One region of the Aeromicrobium choanae genome, then DNA from elsewhere that is predicted to be linked to it. Evidence: riboswitches for the same ligand, from Rfam matches in the RefSeq annotation. Region 1 holds a riboswitch; the other holds the start of a gene.
What was found. A riboswitch is a leader RNA that binds a small molecule or an ion and turns the genes downstream of it on or off. The one in region 1 is predicted to bind thiamine pyrophosphate.
Positions count from the first base shown of each region.

Region 2: linked by a shared signal. The riboswitch ahead of thiM (hydroxyethylthiazole kinase) and the one ahead of B5D60_RS08955 (ECF transporter S component) in region 1 are both predicted to bind thiamine pyrophosphate.

Region 1 is NZ_LT796768.1:1,857,121-1,864,500, reverse strand. It holds gene B5D60_RS08970 (DUF6801 domain-containing protein) at 1-412, opposite strand, end outside; gene B5D60_RS08965 (energy-coupling factor transporter transmembrane component T family protein) at 532-1,206, opposite strand; gene B5D60_RS08960 (ABC transporter ATP-binding protein) at 1,203-2,552, opposite strand; gene B5D60_RS08955 (ECF transporter S component) at 2,557-3,159, opposite strand; TPP riboswitch at 3,150-3,259, opposite strand; partial or broken gene B5D60_RS17340 (VanZ family protein) at 3,384-3,710, opposite strand; gene B5D60_RS17055 (DUF6801 domain-containing protein) at 3,940-5,976, opposite strand; gene B5D60_RS08940 (DUF4916 domain-containing protein) at 6,187-6,732, shown strand; gene B5D60_RS08935 (MFS transporter) at 6,729-7,380, shown strand, end outside.
Region 2 is NZ_LT796768.1:2,797,351-2,804,730, forward strand. It holds gene B5D60_RS13520 (siderophore-interacting protein) at 1-1,057, opposite strand, end outside; gene B5D60_RS13525 (alpha/beta hydrolase family protein) at 1,167-1,805, shown strand; TPP riboswitch at 1,868-1,960, shown strand; gene thiM (hydroxyethylthiazole kinase) at 1,951-2,760, shown strand; gene thiE (thiamine phosphate synthase) at 2,757-3,407, shown strand; gene B5D60_RS13540 (bifunctional hydroxymethylpyrimidine kinase/phosphomethylpyrimidine kinase) at 3,404-4,897, shown strand; gene B5D60_RS13545 (FAD-dependent oxidoreductase) at 5,077-7,083, shown strand; gene B5D60_RS13550 (SAM-dependent methyltransferase) at 7,080-7,380, shown strand, end outside.

The DNA.
Region 1 (7,380 bases):
CGCTGACCTTCTCGTTGCGGGTCTCGAGGACCTCACCGCCCGGAGCGACCGCCTGGAGCACGACGTCGGACCGGGACGTGCCCCTGACCCGACGGACCTGCATCTTCGTGTAGAGATGATCGACGAGGTCCCGCGCGAGCGTGAGGCTCAGCGTGGTGTCGGTGGCCGGCACGGAGGCGCCCGCCTCAACCCGCTCGGGCAGGTCGGTCTGGGCGGTCACGTAGAACTGGTAGTGACCCTCGAGCGTGGAGTTGATGATCGGGTTGGTGGCCTGGCACTCGTAGCCCACCCGCTCGATGCCGGCGGGCGCGGCGACGGCGGTCGGAGCGAGGTGGGTGACACCCGCGACGACCAGGGCCGTGGCGGCCGCGAGGCGCAGTCCTCGTCGTGTTGCTGCTGCGCTCTGACGCATCGAATCTCCTCGCTCCAGGACCACTGTCCGTGACATTTCCAGCCCGTCTCCCCGGACAATGTCAGCGACTGTAACCTGAAGTTGCACTGTGACGCAAGCCACTCCTGTGGCCGGGTGCGCTAGTGACTCATGAGGCTGATCGCGGCCGGGACGAGGGCCAGGACCACGGCTCCGAAGAGCACCGCCACGTCGGCCCGGATCCAGTCGGCTGGCTCGGCCCACGTGCGCCGCTGGGCCGTCGCGAAGCCGCGGGCGTCCATCGCGATCGAGGTGCGCGTCGCGTCGCGGATCGTGTGGACGAGCAGCGCGAACGCCATCGACCACGGCCGCACCTTCAGACCGCGTGCCCGCCGCGTGCGTTCGAGGTCGTGCCACGTGCGCCACGAACCCGCCACACGCTGGAGAGCGGCCGACAGCGCCGCCGCGAACCGGCCCGGGACCTTCAGACTCTGGGCCAGGTAGTCGCCCAACCGCGCCACGTCGACGTAGCCGACCGCCACGGCTCCGGGCCACGCCAGCACGAACGTGCGGAGGCCGGCGACCACGGCGACCTCGAGTTCGTGACCGCCGAGCAGCCACGTGGACCAGGCGACGCTCGCCATCGGGATCAGCACGAGCAGGAGGCAGAACGCGGGGTACCGCCACGACGGCACGGTGAGCACCGCCGCGACGACCCACAGGGCCACCGCCAGCAGCGCGACGGGCAGCGTGCGGATCGCCGGCGAGCCGAGCGCGGCCGCCACCCCGATACCGATGAGCACCAGCGGGTTGAGGCGCGTGAGGAGTCCGGTCATCCCACGACCTCCCCGGCCTGCAGCAGGACCTCGCGGTCGCGTGGCAGGTCCGCGTCGTGGGTGGCGACCGCGACCGTGACGCCGTGACGCGCGGCCGACGACAGCCAGCCGGCGACGAGCGCCCACGCGTCGCGGTCCTGTCCCACCGTGGGCTCGTCGGCCAGCAGCAGGCCGGGCCGGTGGGCCACCGACGCCGCGAGCGCCAGCCGGCGCTGCTCGCCACCCGACAGCCGGTAGGGATGGTCGTCACCCCGACCCGGCAGGCCCACCGCCTCGAGCAGCGCCTCGACGTCCACGGTGCGCCCGAGGGCGTGCGGCGTGGCCTCCAGCTCCCCGCGGACGGAGGTCGCGACGAACCCCAGCTCGGGGTCCTGGGGGCACCAGCCCAGGCTGGACGGCGCCTCCACGGCACCGGACACGGGAGCGATGAGCCCGCCCAGCGCCAGCAGTGCGGTGGACTTGCCGGCCCCGCTCGGGCCGAGCAGGGCGGTCAACGTGCCGGGCTCCAGCTCCAGGCTCAGGTGGGAGACCGCTCGGGTGCGCTCAGAGCCCCTCAGGCCGCGCGTGACCTGGTCGACGACGAGGTCGCTCGCGCGGACGCGGACCGTCTGCGCCGGCGCGAGGAGACTCGCTGGGAGCTCCACCGGGGCGGGCGCCGGGCGACCCGGCATCCACAGGGCGTCGGGCACCGAGGCGGTCAGGAAGCGTCCGACGGTCCCGTCGAAGACGAGGCGCCCGCGGTCGAGCACGACGACCCGGTCGACGTGCTCGAGCCACGGCTCGAACCGGTGCTCCACCACGACGAGCGAGCGGTCGCCGACGACCGCCAGGACGGCGTCGCGCACGACCTCCACCAGCGCCGGGTCCAGCATCGACGTGGGCTCGTCCAGCAGCAGCAGGTCGGGGTCCGTCGCGAGTGCTCCGGCGAGGGCGAGGCGGTGTCGCTCGCCGCCCGAGAGGGCGCTGGTGAACCGGTCACGCTCGTAGGGAAGGCCGACGGCCTCGAGCGCCGCGTCGACCCGCCGCCAGATCTCGTGGCGCGGGAGCCCGAGGTTCTCGGGTCCGAACGCGACGTCGCGGCCGACCCGGTCGGCGACGATCGAGGACGAGGGGTTCTGCGTGACCATGCCGATGCGTCCGTCGACCTCGACCGAACCGGAGGCCTCGCCCACCAGCGTCGAGCCGAGGGCACCGGCGACGGCGTGCAGTGCCGTCGACTTGCCGCTGCCACTCGGCCCGACGAGGAGGACCCGCTCGCCGCGCTCGACCCGCAGGTCGAGCCCGTCGAGCGTGCGGCGACTCCCGTGGAGCGGTGTCCACGAGAAGTCGCGGAACGCGATCGTCACGCGTTCACGGCCTCCCGGAGCCGAACGAGTCGAGCGCACCTGCCTTCGCCAGCGACCGCACGAGCAGCCAGCCGCCGAAGCCCGCGATGACGACGCCCGACGTCACCAGGAAGCCCAGGTGGACGAGGCGCCACTGCAGGTCCCAGTCAGGGAAGTAGTACTTCCACTCGTAGAAGGCCTCGAGCAGACCCGAGACGGCACCGCCGAGCGTGGCTGTCAGGAGGTCGAACCGGCGGTAGAGGAACAGCGCGAAGACCAGCTCCGCACCGAGGCCCTGCACGACGCCGGAGAGCAGCACCGTGCTGCCCCAGGAGGTGCCGCCCAGGACGAGCATCGACGTCAGCGCGGCGATGAACTCGGTGGCGAACGCAGCACCGGGCTTGCGGACGATCAGGCCACCGACGACGCCGGCGATGAGCCACATGCCGCCGAGCAGGGCGGCCGCGGGCTTGAAGCCCACGGCGGCACCGAGGTCGACGACGTCGTAGAACTTCCCCCACCCCCAGAAGACGACGCCGAACGCGACGCCGAGCATCGCGATCGTCACGAGGTCGATCGTGCGATACCTGAAGATGGAGGTGGACGTGGATGTGACAGCAGAATTCATAGCTGACTCCCTTCGCCGGTGCTAACCGGAGCAGGTTCAAGGGTCTGCGGCTGTTCCGCACTCTCAGCGCCCTCTGCATGGCGCTCCCCTGTCGTGTACCGCCAGCCTAGCCTCCCGTGCCGGGACCGGCACCGGGGCGGTCCCGAGGCGATGCCGTCCTCCGCCCAAGAGGCCCGAGCGACGAGCCGGGCCAGCATCGGGACCTGCATCAGCACCACGCAGGCGGTCCAGCCGATCGCGGTGCCCAAGGTGTTGCCGACGAGGTCGTCGACATCGGCGATCCGGCCCGTGCCCACCACGAGCACTCCGGCGAGCTGCACCGCCTCGATGGCCAGGCTGACCAGCAGGCCCACGACCGCCGCCCGACGCACGGTCCGGACTCGGGTCACGAACGGGAGGAGCATTCCGAGGGGCACGAAGAGCAGGATGTTCAGGAGCATCCCGGCCGGGTCGTCCACGACGTCGACGAACGGCGTGAGGTGGACCAGGACGCGCCACGGCCGCGGCTCGCCCGTGGCGACGGGAAACGGCAGGAGCACGTGCGCCAGCACGGCGGCGCCGTAGACGCATCCGACCACGCCGACCGCGGCACGCAGCCCCGTGAGGCGATCACGACGGTGCAGCCACCCGAGCGATGCGGCGATCGCGGCGATCGTCGCCGGGACCAGCACGGGGAGCGTCGGGATCTCGTCGGGCGGCACCGGAGGATCCTCTCAACCCCGGGCACGCCAAGGGCGGAGGCGGGTCCGCAGAGACCCACCTCCGCTCCCCCGGCGGCACTCAGTCGCGACGCGTGCGGCGACGTTGCAGCATCACCGCTGCACCAACCACGACCAGCGCCCCGCCGAGGACTGCGACACCGAGCCCCGGGCCACCGGTGGCGGCCAGGTAGTCGTCGCTGACCCAGTCGTCGTCGGTCGTGTCGCCGCTCGCGTCGGCGGCGACGATCTCCACCGGGACCTCGGCGATGACGACACCGCGGCTGAGCACCTTCACCGTGTGCGAGCCCAGCGGCGCGTTCGTCGGGATGCGCACCGAGGCCTCGCCCGAGGTGCTCACGACCCGCGTGCCCATCGCGATCGGATCGGAGTGCAGCTCGAAGGCCAGCTCCTTGCCGATCCATTCCGGCCCGAAGGCGAACGTGATCGTGTCACCGGGCGACAGCGCGTCTGAGCTGAGCAGCTCGACCTCGTCGCCGGTGGGGTCCTCACCCGGGTTGGTGGTGGGCGCGGTCGTCGGCTCGCCGGTCGGCTGCGTCGTGGGCTGCGTCGTGGGCGTCGTCGTCGGCTCGGTCGTCGGTGCCGTGGTGGGCTCCTCGACCGGTGCGTCGCCGACGGGGATCGACCCGAGGCTCAGATCGCTCGGACCCGCGCACGTCAGGTGCGACGGAACCGTCGAGCTGTCCGCCTTGTGGATCGTCGCGTCGATCGTGAAGGCCTGCGGCATGCCCAGCTTCACCGACACGTCGGCGTACTCGGGCACGGTGATCTGCGGCACCGTGCCGGTCGCGGGAATCAGCCACGGCTGGTCCACCACCTGGGGGATGGGCGTGCGCGCCGCCTTCAGGTCGGCGATCGAGACCGTCTGCGTCTGTCCACCCGTCGTCAGGGTGATCGACGAGTCGGTCGAGCCGCCCTCCGCCTCGCGGCCCTGCAGCAGCATCGCGGTCGACTGGCGCAGCAGCTCGGGCATGGTGAGCGTGATGCTCACCCCACGCTCGGAGATGACGTCTCCCACCTGGACCCGGGACGGGATCGTGGTCTCGGCGAGCACGCCGATCACGTGGGAGCCCAGGTTGAGCCCTCCCGCGGTCACGTCACAGGTGTAGTCAAAGCTCTTCGACAGGTCCACGTCCTCGCCCGGCGGCGGGTCGGTCGGCTCGGTCGTCGGCTCGGTCGTCGGCTCCGTGGTCGGCTCCGCGGTCGGCTCGGTCGTGGGCTCCGTGGTCGGCTCGGTTGTCGGCTCCGTGGTCGGCTCGGACGTGGGCTCCGTCGTCGGCTCGGTCGTCGGCTCCGAGGTCGGCTCCGTGGTCGGCTCCGTGGTCGGCTCGGACGTGGGCTCGGTCGTCGGCTCGGTCGTCGGCTCCGTCGTCGGCTCGGTCGTCGGCTCGGTCGTCGGCTCCGTCGTCGGCTCGGTCGTCGGCTCGGTCGTCGGCTCGGTCGTCGGCTCCGCGGTCGGCTCGGTCGTCGGCTCGGTCGTCGGCTCGGACGTGGGCTCCGTGGTCGGCTCGGTCGTCGGCTCCGTCACGGCGATCGAGCCCAGGGCCAGGTCCGCCGGACCGGTGCACGACAGCGTCGACGGGATCGTGGAGTTGTCGGCCTTGTAGATGGTGGCGGTGATGTTGAAGGTCTGGGGCATGCCCACGACCACCGTGTCGGTGGCGTAGTCCGGGACCGTGATGGGCGGGACGGTGCCGGTGGCCGGGATGAGCCACGGCTCGTTCGCCACCTGCGGGATCGGCGTGCGGGCCGAACCCAGCTCGGGGATCGCGACGGTCATCGTCTGGCCGCCCGAGGTGAGGGTCACCGCGGAGTCGGTGGACGCGCCGGCGGCCTCACGCCCGCCGAGCAGCAGGGCCGTGGACTGGCGCAGGAGCTCCGGCATGGTGAGCGTGATGCTGACGCCGGTGGAGGGGATGGTCTCGCCCGGCGTCACCGAGTCCGGGACCACGGTCGTGGCCTTGACGCCGATGTCCTGGATGCCGAGGTTCAGACCGCCGGCGATGACCTCGCACTTGAAGGGGAAGTCCTTCTCCAGCGTCTGGTCGGCGGCGGCCGGACTGAGGAAGCCGGCACCGACGACTCCCGCGGCAGCCACTCCCAGAGCGGCGACAGCGGCGGTCGCGCGTCGAGACGGTCGAAAAGTGAAGCGCACAGGTCATTCCCCTCGTTGTGGCGCGCGAACGATCTGACGCGTGCCGAACTGCGGTGTGATCCACCTCACCCTAAGTGCTGTAACTCGCAGTGACAACCGGTGTTCGTCAACGACGTGCGCTGCCGACGACCGCCCATCGACCACAATGGGCCCATGCCCTCCGTGCGCACCCCTGACCCGAACCCCGGCTGGCTCTCCGAGTTTGAACTGGAGGAGACCCGCGGACGCGTCCCGATCCTCTATGTGGAGGCGATCCCGGTCCGCCTGGACAGTCTCGGCCAGGTGGAGCAGGTCGGTCTGTTGCTGCGCGGCTCCGCCACGACGGGCACCATGGCGCGGTCGTTCGTCTCGGGCCGCGTGCTGCACGGCGAGCCCATCCGCACCGCGCTGATGCGCAACCTGGAGAAGGACCTCGGTCCCACGGCGTTCCCGCAGCTGCCGGCCGACATCGTGCCGTTCACGGTGGCCGAGTACTTCCCGCTGCCCGGCGTGACGCCGCTGCACGACGCGCGCCAGCACGCCGTCGCCCTGGCCTACGTCGTGGCCGTCACCGGCGAGTGCGACCCCCGCCAGGACGCGCTCGAGCTCTCGTGGCTGACCCCGCGCGAGGCCCTCGCCCACGCCGTGCTCGACGAGCTCGAGGGAGGCCGCGGCGTCCTGCTCCAGCAGGCGATGGCGCACGTCGGCGCCCTGGCGTGAGCCACGGCGCGGCCCCGACCGGGACCCGTCACCCGAGCCCCTGGCTCATGCTCGTCGCGGCGATGGTGGCCCAGGTCACCGCGACCGCCGTCGTGAGCACGCCCCTGCTGCTCATCCCCCACCTGCACCTCGAGGAGGGTCTCTCCCTGGTGGCCAGCGGTGCGCTCGCCGCCGCGCCCCTGGTCGGCACCCTGCTCACGCTCGTGGCGTGGGGAGCGATCGTCGACCGCGTCGGTGAGCGGATCGCGCTGTCCTCCGGCCTCGCGCTCCTGGTGGCCGGCTCCGCCGTCGCGCTCGCGGGAGCCCGAGCCGACGACGCGATCATCCTGGCCCTCGGCTTCGGCCTCTGCGGCGTCGCCGCCGCCAGTTCCAACTCCGCCAGCGGTCGCCTCGTCGTCGGCTGGTTCCCTGCCCATCGGCGCGGGCTCGCGATGGGCATCCGCCAGACCGGACTGCCGCTCGGCGTCGGCCTCGCGGCCCTCGTCGTCCCGGCGTCGGTGGAGTCCCGGGGTGTCGCGTGGATCGTCACGCTGTGCCTCGTCGTCGCGGCCGTCGCCACCGTCTTCGTCGCCGTGACCGTCGTGGACCCGCCCCGCCACGATGACGAGGGCCCGAGCGGCGGCGCCAACCCGTATCGAGGGGACCGCC
Region 2 (7,380 bases), 940 kb from region 1:
GAGCGAGCCGCTCGGCGGCGACCCCGGTGGAGTCGGCGAGCGCGGCGACGGTGTCGGCCCCGCGGGCCACGGCCGGGTTGATCCCCAGGGTCACCGCGACACGCGTGACGATCGGTGGAGCCAGCTCGGTCATCTCGTGGACGTGCTCGAGCACGGCTCGGGCGGTGTCCTCCGAGGCCGGCGTCGGCGGGACGAGCCGCTCGGCGTCGTCGCGCTCGGGAGGCTGGACGACCGTCTCCTCGGGCGAGGCGGTCCGCCGCCAGTACCCGACGACCTCGACGTCCTCCTTCGGCAGCCCGAGCTCGTTGCGCAGGTAGCGCCGCAGGGGAGCGATCGTCATCGCCTCTCCCGCGATCCAGGCGAAGCCGCGCCCGGACGGGGGAGTGAACCGGCGCACGGCGGCGTCGAGCTGACGGCTGTGCCCGGCGGGGACCTCGCCGCGGACCAGCCACTCGAGGGTCACGCCGGCGGGACGGGGGAGGTCGAGGCGGTCGGCCTCGCTCGGCACCTCCACGATGGCGTGGCCGCGGACGTCCTCGGGGGCCTCCTCGAGCCAGCGTGCGACCGCGGGAAGCGCGGTCTCGTCGCCGGCGACCAGGTGCCAGTCGACGTCGTGGTTGACCCCGGCGCAGGACTTGGGGCCGGCGAACGCGATGGCGTCGCCCGGGGTGGCGCGGAAGGCCCACTCGGCGGCCAGGCCGTGGTCGTGGCGGACGACCTCGACGTCGAAGGTGCCGACGGCGGGGTCCCAGGCGCGGACCGTGTAGTCGCGGGTGAACTCGAGCACCTCGGGATTCCACGCGAACCGCCGCTCCTCCTGGGTGCCGGCCCGGGGGAGGTCGCCGTCGGCGGGCGGGACGACCATCTTCACGTGGTCGTCGAACCCGGTCGAGGAGAACGCGGGCCGCGCGAAACCCTCGCCCATGATGCCCTCGGCGAGGTCGGGACCGGCCAGCGTGAGGCGACGCAGGTTCGGGCTGACGTCGACCACCCGGGTCACCTCGGCTTGGCGCAGGACGATCGGATGGATGGTCAGCGGGCGGGACGTACGAGGCATCCGGAGACTCCCGAGCGGGTCGAAGGCAACAACATACGAAGGGTAGCCTCACCTTCTGCGGCAGCGCGCTGGGGTGTCTCGCCTCGCGGATCGGCCTAGGGTCGTGGGCATGACGCCGATCCTGCTGACGTCCGACGATCCCCGCGGCATCCTGCTCTTCGCGCCCGGCGCGGGCGGCGACCCGTCCCGCTACGAGCGGCTCCTGCGCGCCGCCGCCGACGCGGGCTTCATCGTGGCCGCCCCGGCCCACCACCTCACGGAGATCTTCTCCGACGACGTGGTGCGCGAGCGCGTGTCCGCCCTGGGTGCGCCGCTCGCCGAGATCGGGCGGGAGGACCTGCCGGTGGTGGCGGCCGGGCACTCCCTGGGCGGGTGTGCGGCGCTGTGCCTCGCGGGAGCCAGGCCGCGGAACCGCCGGGGCGAGGCGTTCGAGGTGCCCTCGGAGCCGCGCGTCTCGCGCGTCATCGTGCTGGCGCCCGCGGCCGGCTGGTTCGCCGGACCCGACACCCTCGACGAGGTCGCCGCGCCGGTCACCGCGTTCGTCGGGTCGGAGGACACCGTGACGCCCCCGGAGTCGGCCGAGGTGCTGCATCCGGCACCCGCCGGGCTCGACCTGCGTCGCTACGAGGGCGTGGGCCACTTCGACTTCATGTCGCCGCTGCCGTCGAACAAGGTGCCCACGCCGGGCCTCGACCACGATGCGTTCCAGGATCGCTTCACCGCGGAGTTCGTCGCGGCACTGGGGTAGCCGCCGACAGCCACCGCCGGACCGTCAGGTCCGGTGACGGAGGGATGGCGCTAGCCTGTGAGCGCCAAGACACGGGGTGCCCCGCCGGGGCTGAGATCACACCCGTCGAACCTGATCTAGTTCGCACTAGCGAAGGGATGTCGCGATGTCGCGCACGCCTGAAGACCTGCTCACCTCCACCACTGAGGCCCTGGCCCGGGTGCGCGCGGACGCGCCCCTCGTGCAGTGCCTCACCAACAGCGTCGTGGTGAACTTCACCGCCAACGCCCTGCTCTCCGTGGGCGCCGCGCCCGCGATGGTCGACGTGCCCGAGGAGGCCGGACCGTTCGCGACAGTCGCCGGCGGGGTGCTGATCAACCTCGGCACGCCGGCCGGCGAGCAGCGCGAGGCCATGCTCGAGGCGGCCTCGGCGGCTGCGGGGGCCGGCACGCCGTGGGTGCTCGACCCCGTGGCGGTCGGATCCCTCCCGGTCCGGACCCCGTTCGCCCACCGCCTGCGTGACCTGAGCCCCACGGTGATCCGGGGCAACGCCTCGGAGATCATCGCGGTCGCCGGCGCGGGTGCCGGCGGACGCGGCGTGGACTCCACCGACGACGTGGACGGCGCCGTGGAGGTGGCCCGCGCGCTCGCCTCCACCACCGGAGGCGTCGTCGCCGTGTCGGGACCGGTCGACGCCGTGACCGACGGGGAGCGGGTCGTGCGGATCGCCAACGGCGACGTGCTTCTGACGCGGGTCACCGGTGGCGGCTGTGCGCTCGGAGCGGTGATGGCAGCGTTCGCGGCAGTGACCGAGGACCCGTTCACCGCCACGGTCGCCGCCGTCACCGTGTACACCGTGGCCGCGGAGCTGGCGGCCGAGCGAAGCACCGGTCCCGGCAGCTTCGCCACCGCCTTCATCGACGCACTGGACTCCGTCGGCGAGGCCGACCTCGCGGCGCGGGCGCGGCTGTCATGACCGACCTGTCGGTGTACCTGGTGACCGACTCCGGGCTGGCCGCCTCGCGGGGACGCGACCTCGCCGAGACCGTTGCCGAGGCGGTGGCCGGGGGAGTGACGACCGTGCAGGTGCGCGAGAAGGACGTGCCGGCCGCGCGGTTCCTCGCGACGGTCCTGGCCGTGTCGGACGTGCTGCCCGACGACGTCGCGCTGATCGTCAACGACCGTGTCGACGTGTTCCTGGCCGCCCGCGCCGCCGGCGCCCGGGTGACGGGCGTGCACGTCGGGCAGTCCGACCTGCCGCCGTCGCTCGTGCGGCAGCTGGTCGGCGACGACGCGGTGATCGGGGTGAGTGCGGCGACCCTCGCCGAGCTGTCCGCGGCGGCCGCCGATCCCGGTCGCGTCGACTACGTCGGGGTGGGGGTGGTCCGGCAGACCGCCACCAAGACCGATGCGCCGCCGCCCCTGGGGGTGGAGGGCTTCGCCGAGCTCGCCCGGTCGACGGAGCTTCCGGCCGTCGCGATCGGCGGGATCACCGTCGCCGACCTGGGCCCACTGCGGGCCGCGGGTGCGGCGGGAGCCGCCGTCGTCTCCGGCATCTGCGCGGCGGAGGATCCCCGCCGCGCCGCCACGGAGTTCGCCGCCGCCTGGGGAGGCGCGGCATGAGCGGCGGGAACCGCGTGCCGCGCGTGCTCGCCATCGCGGGCACCGATCCGACGGGCGGTGCGGGGATCCAGGCCGACCTGAAGAGCATCGCCGCCGCGGGCGGCTACGGCATGGCGGTGGTCACGGCGCTGGTGGCCCAGAACACGCGCGGTGTCCGCTCGGTCCACGTGCCGCCGACCGACTTCCTCGCCGCGCAGCTGGACGCGGTCAGCGACGACGTGACTCTGGACGCGGTCAAGATCGGGATGCTCGCCGGTCGCGAGGTGATCGAGACGGTCGCGGCGTGGTTGCACCGGACGCGTCCCCCAGTCGTCGTGATCGACCCGGTCATGATCGCCACGAGCGGCGACCGGCTGCTCGACGCCGACGCCGAGCAGGCGCTGCGCGACCTCCTGCCGCTGGCCGACCTGATCACCCCGAACGTGGCCGAGCTCGCGGTCCTCGCCGGGCGTGCCGCGGCGACGCGGTGGCCGGACGTGCTGGAGCAGGCACGGGAGGTCTCGGCGGCCCATGACGTCATCGTCCTGGCGAAGGGCGGACACGTCGAGGGCGACGCCGTGCCGGACGCGCTCGTCGACGTGGGCGGGGCCCGGCTCGACGGCCGGGAGGTCGTGGAGTTCCCCGGCGCGAGGATCGCGACGACCAACACGCACGGGACGGGCTGCTCGCTGTCCTCGGCCGTCGCCACGCACCGAGCCCGCCTCGGGTCGTGGGAGCCGGCGACCGCCGAGGCGAAGCGCTGGCTGACCGAGAGCATCCGCCACGGAGCGTCCCTCGAGGTGGGACGGGGCAACGGCCCGATCAGCCACTTCGCCGGGATGTGGGCGCGCGGTGGCACCGCCACCCGTCCGGCGCCCGAGCAGGTGGAGCGCGAGTGGTGGGAGGGCGTGGCGGACATCCGGACCGCGATCGACGACCTCGAGTTCGTGCGCGGACTGTCGGACGGGACCCTGCCCGAGGAGGCGTTCGGCTGGTATCTCGCCCAGGACGCGCTGTACCTGCGGGACTACGCCCGGGTGCTCGCCGAGGCGAGCCGGCTCGCGCCGACTCTCGACGAGCAGGCCTTCTGGGCCGCGGGGGCCCACGGCGCCCTCGTGACCGAGCTGAGCCTGCACACCGACTGGTTGGGCGGCATCACGCCGCCGGAGCCGGGCCCGACCACCACGGCCTACCTCGACCACCTGCTGGCGACGGCGGCGCGGGGCGACTACCGGGTGCTCGTCGCGGCCGTGCTGCCCTGCTACTGGATCTACGCGGACCTGGGGGAGCGCCTCCGTCGCGTCGCGACCGACGAGCATCCCTACCGCGAGTGGCTGCTGACGTACGGCGACCCCGCGTTCGCGGCGGCCACCGAGCAGGCGACGAGGATCGCCACGCGCCTCGCGAGCGACGCCGACGAGGCGACGCGGCGGGCGATGTGGCGCGCCTACCGGGCCTCCGCCGAGCACGAGCTGGCGTTCTTCGCGGCGCCGTCCGTGCCTGCGTCGTGAAGTGCCGAGAGCTCCTCGCGGGATCGCCCTCGCCCTCCTGAAGCAGGTTCGGCGACGACCCCGAGGCAGCGCGCTCCCGCGCCCTCGCGCAGGAGACGGTGTGGCCGCCGCGGCCGGCTCACGGCGTGTCCTTTCGTCCGCGGACCCATCCGATGGGCCCGCGGCTCCGAATGGCTCACATGGATGCACCGGAGACATGCCGGGTTGCGGTCATCGGGTCCGGGATCTCCGGCCTGAGCGCGGCCTGGTTCGCCACCCAGACAGGCGCACACGTCGTGCTGTACGAGTCCGACGAGCGCCTGGGCGGTCACGCGGACACGCACCTCGTCGACGACGGGACGCAGGAGCTGGCGATCGACACGGGCTTCATCGTCCACAACCGCCGCACGTATCCGGTGCTCTGCCGTCTGTTCGACGAGCTCGGGGTGCAGACGCAGCCGTCGGAGATGTCCCTGTCGGTGCACGACGTGGCGAGCGGGCTCGAGTGGGCGGGCGCCAAGGGACGGCGCGGGCTGTTCCCCGAGCCGCGCCGGCTGCTCGACGTCGGGCACTGGCGGATGCTGGCCGAGATCCCGCGCTTCCACCGAGCAGCCCGCCGACTGCTCGCAATGCCGTCGGAGGCCGGTGACCCCACCCTCGACGAGTTCCTGGACCAGCACCGGTTCAGCGGCCGTCTGCGCCGGAGCTTCGTCCGTGCGCTCGTGGCGGCGGTGTGGTCCTGCGATCCCGAGATCGCCGGCCAGTACCCGGCCCGGCACCTGTTCGCGTTCCTGGCGAACCACGGGATGCTCTCGGTGTTCGGCAGTCCTCAGTGGCGCACCGTCGTGGGCGGCTCGCACGAGTACGTGCGCCGGATCGCCAAGGAGCTCCCGGACATCCGGCTCTCGACGGCGGTCTCGGGTGTCGAGGAGGACGCCGGTGGCGTGATCGTGCGCGATGCGGACGGGGGCGAGGAGCGATTCGATCGCGTCGTCATCGCGACGCATCCCCGTCAGGCGCTCACGATGCTGTCGGCGCCGACGCCGGCTCAGCGGGAGGTGCTCGCGGCGATGCCCTACTCGCCCAACCCGGCGCTGCTGCACACCGACGACCGGCTGCTGCCGCGCGCGGACGGCGCTCGGGCGGCGTGGAACCTGAGGCTGCCGAGCTCCCCCGAGGGGCGAGTGACGGTCACCTACGACATGACCGTCCTGCAGCGGCTGCCCACCGACACGCGATACCTCGTGACCCTCGGAGGCGAGGACCTCGTCGATCCCGGCACGGTCATCGCGCGGATGGACTACGAGCACCCGCTCTACACGGCCGAGACCGTCGCCGCCCAGCGGCGACTGCCCGAGATCGAGACGGACCGCATCGTGTTCGCCGGCGCCTACCACGGCTGGGGATTCCACGAGGACGGCGCGCGCTCCGGCGCCGACGCGGTGAGGCGTCTGGGCCTGGCCGTTCCGGCGGCCGCCCCACCGGCCGATCGCGCGCCCGAGGTCTTCCGTACCCGGGTCGGCCATCGCCGGACCCAGCCCTTCACCCGCACGTTCGAGCAGCGATCCTCGATGTGGGTCGTCGACATCGACGAGCAGGGAGCGCGGCAGGAACAGCAGTCGTTCTGGCGCCGGGTGACCGGGGGCACGATCGAGGCGCGCGACCACCTCGGCGACCCGACGGCCACGTTGCGACAGAACCTGGCGGCGTTCCTGGCCCGGCACGGCATCGAGCTGGGCGACGCGAGCGTGCGGCTGATGGCTCACCCGCGGGCCTTCGGATTCTGCTTCAACCCGATCAGCGTGTGGTGGTGCACGCGCCGCGACGGCACCCCCCTCGCCACGGTCGTCGAGGTGCACAACACGTATGGCGACCGGCATGCGTACCTGTTCGACCGTGGGACGGAGACCGAGCGCCGCGTGGACAAGGCGATGTACGTCTCGCCGTTCCACGGCGTGGCCGGCTCCTACCGGGTGTCCGCGCCTCCGCCGACCGACGTCCTCGACGTCAGCGTCGAGCTCGACCACCCGGACGGCGCGACGTTCCAGGCGTCGCTCCACGGCCGGCGGACGGGCGGGCTCCGATGGCGAGCCGCCACCGCCGGGATGGTCGACCGGTTCGCGATCACCGCACACGGCCTCGTTCTCTGGATGCGGCGCCTGCCCATCCAACCTCGCCCCATGCACCACCAGGAAGGTGTCCGATGACGACTCTCACCACTCTCGCGGCCTCTCACTGGCCGACACTGGTCCTCCCGCCACGCACGCGCACGACCGATCTGCGGGTGGCCGTGGCCCGCCGCCTCTTCACCTCGGCCGTGGACCGGCTGGACGTGACCGTGGAGCTCGACGGCCGCATCCTCGGCGCCGGCGGGCCCCGGATGACGATCCACCGCTCCGACGAGTTCTTCCGGCGATTGGGGAGCCAGCCCTCGACGGGGTTCGGCGAGTCCTACATGACCGGGGCGTGGGACGCGGATGACCTCGGTGGATTCCTCACCGTGC